DNA from 2 places in the Chryseobacterium sp. MMO-72 genome. Region 2 is predicted to be linked to the other one. Evidence: riboswitches for the same ligand, from Rfam matches in the RefSeq annotation. Region 2 holds a riboswitch; the other holds the start of a gene.
The links. Region 2 has a riboswitch for cobalamin ahead of WFH39_RS15245 (TonB-dependent receptor plug domain-containing protein). Riboswitches for the same ligand answer to the same signal wherever they lie in the genome.
Positions count from the first base shown of each region.

Region 1 (3,419 bases), on a different contig from region 2:
TTTATCCAGAACACCCTGAATAATATTTTTGGCTTCAGTACTTTTCTTGATCATTTTATCGATAACACCAATACTTTTCAAAAACTGTGAATAGAAAGGTATTCTTACTTCTTTGGCAAAAACTTCCTGAACTTCTGTAATAATTTTCCCAAGTTCTTTTACGCTTTCTTCATCAATATCTGAACTGAAAAGTGTTTTTGCAACAATATTAAAAGTAAGGGTGTGAAAAAAATCATACAGATCAATTTCAGGTTCATCAGGAAAAGAGGTAAAAGCTTTATTTATTTCTTCGTTCATGATAGAGATCAATTCAGCAATTTTAGCTTTACTAAAACCGGGCTGTATAAGTCTCCTTTGTTTCAGCCAGTCTTTACCATTGTTGGTAAGCAGTCCTTTCCCGAGATATTTTCTTAAGGTAACAGACTGGATATCAGATTTAAAATAATTTTTCTGGTTTTGTTTTAAAATATATTCTACGAGTTCCTTATCCTGAGAAAAGATAAAATTCTTATTCGTTAAAGTAGCTTTAAGATAGTAAGTATCTCCTGCAATGGCATGATTTCCACTGATTACTTCCAAGGGATTATTTACTCCGTAAAAAAGAGAATACAGTTTTCGTTTTCCTTTGATTTCTGCAGGATAATTGTAATTTGGCGTCATACATAATATTTAAATAAATGTAATACTAATCTGTGAATTAAAATAGGTTTAAAGTCAAAAGTCTTATTTTTGTACAGCTTTTTTATCATCAATCCCGTAAAATGGATGATGAAATTCTAAACAAAATAAATATGAAGATACAAAAGGAAATCGATTTTATTCTGGCTGTTGATGCCCTGAAAAATGTACAGCGAAGAAATTATAATGCAGATGATTCCAGAAGGGAAAATACGGCAGAACATTCGTGGCAGATTATTATTCTGGCACAGATTCTGTTTCCTTATGCGAAAAACAGAGCGGATATTGATCTTTTGAGAGTGATCAGAATGCTGTCGATTCACGATTTGGTTGAAATTGAAGCAGGGGACACCTTTATATTTGATGAAGCTGCCATGGTCGGAAAATTTGAAAGAGAGAAAGTTTCGGCTCAGAAGATCTTCGGAATTTTGGATGAACCGCTGCGCTCTGAATTTTTTAACCTTTGGCTGGAATTTGAAGAAGAGCAGACTCCCGATGCTGTTTTTGCCTGTGCAATTGACCGCATTATGCCTTTTATCTTAAATTCCCACACTTCAGGAAAGAGCTGGACAGAAGCCGGAGTCACGGAAAAACAAATCAGAAATATGCTGGAAAATGCCATTGTAAGGGCTTCCGATGAACTGGGAGAAGCTTTTCAGATGTTGTTAATTAAAAATCTTGAGACCGAAAAGGTATTGAAATAAAGGTTTCGGCGGGCAAAGCCCGCCGAAACCGCTTTAAAGAACATTTTGAAAATATTGGGTTCCGGCGACCGAAGGTCGCCGGAACCTTTTTATAATATTTGAATTGGCTTCTTAAATTCATCAATCGCTACAAAAGTAAAATCTCCTACAATGGCTCTTTCCCTTTCATAAGAATACATCTGTTCCGTAAAAATTTCTACATTTACTTTCATGCTTGTTTTTCCTACATGAACAACTTTTCCGATTAACTCCACAATCGTTCCTGCGGGGATCGATCTTTTAAAATCAATTTTATCGCTGCTTACGGTTACCACGCGTTTTCTTGCAAATCTTGTTGCTGCAATAAAAGCCACTTCATCCATTAGCTGCATCGCCGTACCTCCGAAAAGAGTATCGTAATGATTGGTTGTGTTCGGGAAAACCGCTTTAAAAATTCGGGTTTCGGATGCTTCAATTCTTTCTTCTGTAGTCATATATCATTATTATTAAAGCGAAATGAAAATATCGGAACAACAGAAAAAGCAGAGACAGAAATCTCTGAGTATCCATTAGATCAATAAACTTCAAATCGCGAAAGTTTTTTTGTTGTTAAGAAAAAGGCAGGTCTCCTGACTTGTAACCTCTTTATTTCCTTCCCATGACCCTGCACAGTGGATTTTTAATAAAGAATTCCGTTACTTACAGTTGCGCGACAGTTCGTGATTTTCACACGATTCCCTTTTAATCTGCAGTTAAGCAAAACCAGTTTCCTGAAAAGTGATAAGCTTATAAAATCTAAAGTCACACTTTTCGATGACAAAAATAATGATTATTGACGAATTATTCAGGAGTTTTATAAATGATCTGGCTTTCAGCTTTTCCCTGCTTGATTGTCCAGATCGTTGTATAGCGGTTTTCGCCCGAACCGTTAATCATATAAAGAAAAATATGATCGTTATCGATAGCGGTTACGCCCACGTTTTCAAAATCCATGGCAGGCTGAAACATATTTTTAATGGCATCTCTTACAAAAACAGAACCTCTTCCGGGTTGCTGAACGCGTACAGATTTTATTTCCATTAAACCTTCCGGCAATTCTTTTCCTACGCCCCAGGCTTTTACCTTATCTATTTTAACGATGTTTCCGTTAGAATCTTTTTCCTGCTTTTTGATTTGTGCATAAGAAGGATAAACATCAATGATAACTTTTGTTCTCTGGTTTCCGGGAATTTTAGGATTGGTATCATCGGTAAAAATCAGAGACTTTCCGTTTTTCGATTTAGAAGGCGTAAATTTTGGTAAATTATCAACGAAAACAATACGGTTTTTATTCACCATTCCTTCCTTGGTGATGCTGTCATATCTTACGAAAGGTTTTTCAGTATCTTCTTTTTCAGGATATTTTATCCAGATCCATTCTGTTTCTCCCGGCGCAGGCTTTTCGTAAATAAAAACATCTCCGGTTTTCATACGGATCTTGTCAATTATTTTTCGGTAATAGTCTTTATGGACACGCACCATGGCATAACCTTCTTCAGCTTTTACCACGCCGAAAGGCACTTTATTCTGTCCCTTCGCAAAAGCAAAAGAAAAAATACTGAACACTGAAAGATAAAAAGCTTTTTTTCCGGAAACCATCATGAAAATTTGTTTGAAAGTTCAAATATATAAATTAAATATTCTTCGGAAGATAATTATACTGCTGTAATTCCTTAAAATCTTTAATCTGCTTCAGATACGAATCAGAAAGCAGATAAATTTCATCTGAAATATCCAAAACCTCCTGATAACGGTGATCTGAAATAATAAATCCCTTATACTGAGACTGTTCTTTGATCAATTTTTGAATTTCAGAAATCATTTTCGGTGATAAAGCGTTAAAAGGTTCATCCAGAAGAACAAATTTCGAATCGGAATAGACCATTAAAATAACCTCAACAATTTTTTTCTCGCCGCCGGAAAGACTTCCTGAAGTTTCATTTAAAAAAGGTTTTAACAAATCTGATGCAATGAGCTGATCTGCATTTTCTTTAGTACAGAAAAGAGAGATCAGGTTTT
Region 1 covers NZ_JBBCWG010000013.1:40,516-43,934, reverse strand. The annotation lists gene WFH39_RS16415 (cytochrome P450) at 1-660, opposite strand, end outside; gene WFH39_RS16410 (HD domain-containing protein) at 792-1,382, shown strand; gene WFH39_RS16405 (acyl-CoA thioesterase) at 1,472-1,855, opposite strand; cobalamin riboswitch at 1,964-2,143, opposite strand; gene WFH39_RS16400 (hypothetical protein) at 2,202-3,002, opposite strand; gene WFH39_RS16395 (ATP-binding cassette domain-containing protein) at 3,034-3,419, opposite strand, start outside.
Region 1: another riboswitch for cobalamin. It lies ahead of WFH39_RS16405 (acyl-CoA thioesterase); the one in region 2 lies ahead of WFH39_RS15245 (TonB-dependent receptor plug domain-containing protein).

Region 2 (3,419 bases):
TCGGATGATACGGAATCGGACTGGGTGCGATGGTTTCCCAGCCTTCTTCTATCGGGATCTGTACATTGTTCCATGTAGATCCTTTTCTTCCGGCATGCGCAAGCTGAATGCCTATTTTGGTTTCTGAGTTCTGGTGTACAAATTCTACAATTTTCTTGAGCTTTTCTGCCTGTTCGTCATTCCAGATTCCCATACAATGGTTGGTAATTCTTCCGCGCGGTTCTACGCCCGTTGCTTCAAGGATGATTAGTCCGGTTCCGCCCTGCGCTCTGCTTCCGTAATGTACAAAATGGAAATCGTTGGCTAATCCGTTTTCGGAAGAATACATACACATTGGAGACATTACCCAACGGTTTTTCAATTCAACATTTCTGAATCTGATTGGAGTGTATAACATTTTTGATCTGATTTTTTGAAATTTTAAAGAATGAGATAATATTGCCCACTTCATGAAAAAGAAGTAAATTTATCCCCCTTTTTTTAAACCCACAATATATGAAAAAAGAAACTCATATCAGTTACGAATATTTCAACAATAACGCTGAACTGAACGATATAGAAAAAAAATTATTTGCAAAAGCAAAAGAAGCGCGCGAGAACGCTTATGCTCCCTATTCTAACTTTTTGGTTGGCTGTTCTGTGCTTCTGGAAAACGGAGAAATTTATACCGGAAACAATCAGGAGAATGCGGCATATCCTTCCGGACTTTGCGCTGAGAGAACGGCTTTGTTCTGGATCGGGGCAAATTTTCCGTCTGAAAAAATAAAGAAAATCTTTATTGTAGGCGGACCAAAGGAGTTTTCTGAGAAAAATCCACCGATTCCTCCATGCGGATCGTGCAGACAGAGTATTATTGAATATGAAACGAAGCAGAATGAAAATATTGAGCTTTATTTTTCTAATCTGAATGATGAGGTGGTGAAGGTAAATTCTATTAAAGATCTTTTGCCGTTTTATTTTGACGGTACTTTTTTATAGTTAAAATGTTTAAATAATAGAATAGATGAATTCAGGTTGGATTTTCGCAAAGTCGCAAAATTGTTTAAGATAGTGTGCTTTAAGGCGCAAGGATTTTATCTGCGATAAAATTTTATCAGCATTATAAAAGATAATTTTTGATTTTCTCCTTGCTTCTTAAAAGAATAGAAATTTTATCAAACCTTTCACCTTAGCGTTTTCCCAATAAGAATATTTTTATTTTAAAAAGTTTAAACAAACTCTTTACTTCTGTTTGGATTTTTATTTAAGGGAAAGTTTTTAAGAAGGGACTTTCTTTCATCATATGAGATTTTGAATGATGCGTATTTAGAATAGAAGAACACATTAGTATTTAAAAATCTATGATTTTCTTCTTTAATGATGTTTATTTTAAAGTAATTAAATAACCTGCTTAAATTTTTTACCACAAAAGAGGCAAAAGATTTAAACCCTTTAGTTTTTTAAGTTTAGTCCTTCAATGGAAAAAAAAGAGCACATAGGTTTAAAAAATCAAAGATTTTTTCTCTTTGCAGACTTTTGAAATACTTTAAATAATGTCTTTTGTATTCTTTAGGTTAAATTTAAAATTAATTTAAAGAAACTTAAAGTAAGATTTTAATACATTTTAAATAATTCTGGCTAAAAATGATTATTTATTTTTCAATAGAATCTGAATTTTATAAAAACTGTTTATTTTCTGCGGTTTTATTTTCCTAGCCCAGATTGAGCGGCATGTCTGAGCTCTTTTTTTGATTCGGCGGCGGCTTTTGCCGCCGCCGAATCAAAAAAAAGCGAGTAGCGAAAGCTGGAAAAGGCTCCTGAAATTGTTTTTCGTATGTAATGCAACAAATCATTGTTTTATTAAAAAGATACTTAATGGGTATTTTTTTTGTCAATAAATTAAAAAAGTTATCTTTGCAAAAATTTTGGTTTCCATTAATTTGGAATGAAAAGGGAATTGGGCGAAAATCCCAAACTGTCCCCGCAACTGTAAATCGCATATAAGATTTCTACGATAAAACCACTGTGAAAACGGGAAGGTGTAGAAAGCGAAAGTCAGGAGACCTGCCAAAATGTAATCTTAAAAACATTGCTTTCGGAGGAAAAGTAAAATAGGAATGGCTTTAAAAAGATCTTTAGTACTGCTTTTTGCATCATACGGTTGTTTTCTTTACGCGCAGGAGAAAACTATTGACACCGTTTATGTTTTTGACAACCAGATGAATAAGGTAAAACTTTTTCATCCGGTTACTACAATTACTCCCAAAGATATCGAAAAAAACTCCGCGAATCTTTCTGAGACGTTACGTTTTCAGTCACCTGTTTACATTAAGGAAAATGGACGTGGCGCGGTTTCTTCGCCTTCTTTCAGGGGAACAACGGCGCAGCAGACTGCTTTTGTGTGGAATGGAATTAACATCAATTCTGTTCTTTTAGGACAGGGAGATGTTAATAATATCGCGATTTTCGGTTATGATGCGCTTGAAGTGAAAGCCGGCGGCGGAAGTGTGGTTTACGGAAGCGGAGCGATCGGAGGAAGTATTCACCTTAACAATGAACTGAAATTTAATGAGGGGTTTCATGCAACTTTACATAGTGAAGTGGCTTCTTATGAGACGTTCCAGAATTATTTTAAAACTTCTTTCAGCAATGCGGATTTCAGTTTTAAGGCATCCGGAAATTATTTCATCAGTCAAAATAATTATGAGGTTCCTGAAAAGCAGTATATCAACCGAAACGGTAAATATTTTAACGGTACAGCGAACATTGGCTTCAGTTACAAAATTGCCCGAAATCAGAAAATTTCTTGGCAAAGCCAGTTGTATGATGCGGAACAGAATTATCCGATCTTCACGGAAAACGGCAATCGTACGAAATATGCAGCGCAGACTTTCCGAAGCCTTCTTACCCACGATATTAATTCAAAATCGATTTCAAACAGCCTGAAAGCGGCTTACACGGAAGAAAATTTCCAGTATTTCGGTGTTTTTGAAGCTCCTAAAACCAGTAGCGGAACGGGAAAAAATCTGATTTTTAAAGATGATTTCAATTATTTCATCACGCCTAAACTGAATGTTAATGTTATTGGGGAGTATCAGATCAATAAAGGAGAGGGCTATCAATCCAGAATTGAGGATGTAAAGAGAAATATTTATTCTGTTGCAGGATTGTTGAGATATTTCCCTACCCAGAAGCTGAGACTGGAAGCCGGAATCAAGAAGGATTTTATTGAAAATATAGAATCGCCTTTACTCTATTCTTTTTCAGGCAAATGGAAGGTTTCTGACTGGTATAGTTTAGGGACAAGTTTTTCAAAGAATTTCAGATTTCCTTCTTTTAATGATCTTTACTGGAATCCAGGCGGAAATTTGGATCTGAAGGCAGAAACGTCTTTGCAGACTGAAATGAATCACGAATTGACGTTTGGAAAATTCATGTTG
Region 2 covers NZ_JBBCWG010000011.1:145,433-148,851, reverse strand. The annotation lists gene namA (NADPH dehydrogenase NamA) at 1-397, opposite strand, end outside; gene cdd (cytidine deaminase) at 496-978, shown strand; cobalamin riboswitch at 1,889-2,065, shown strand; gene WFH39_RS15245 (TonB-dependent receptor plug domain-containing protein) at 2,097-3,419, shown strand, end outside.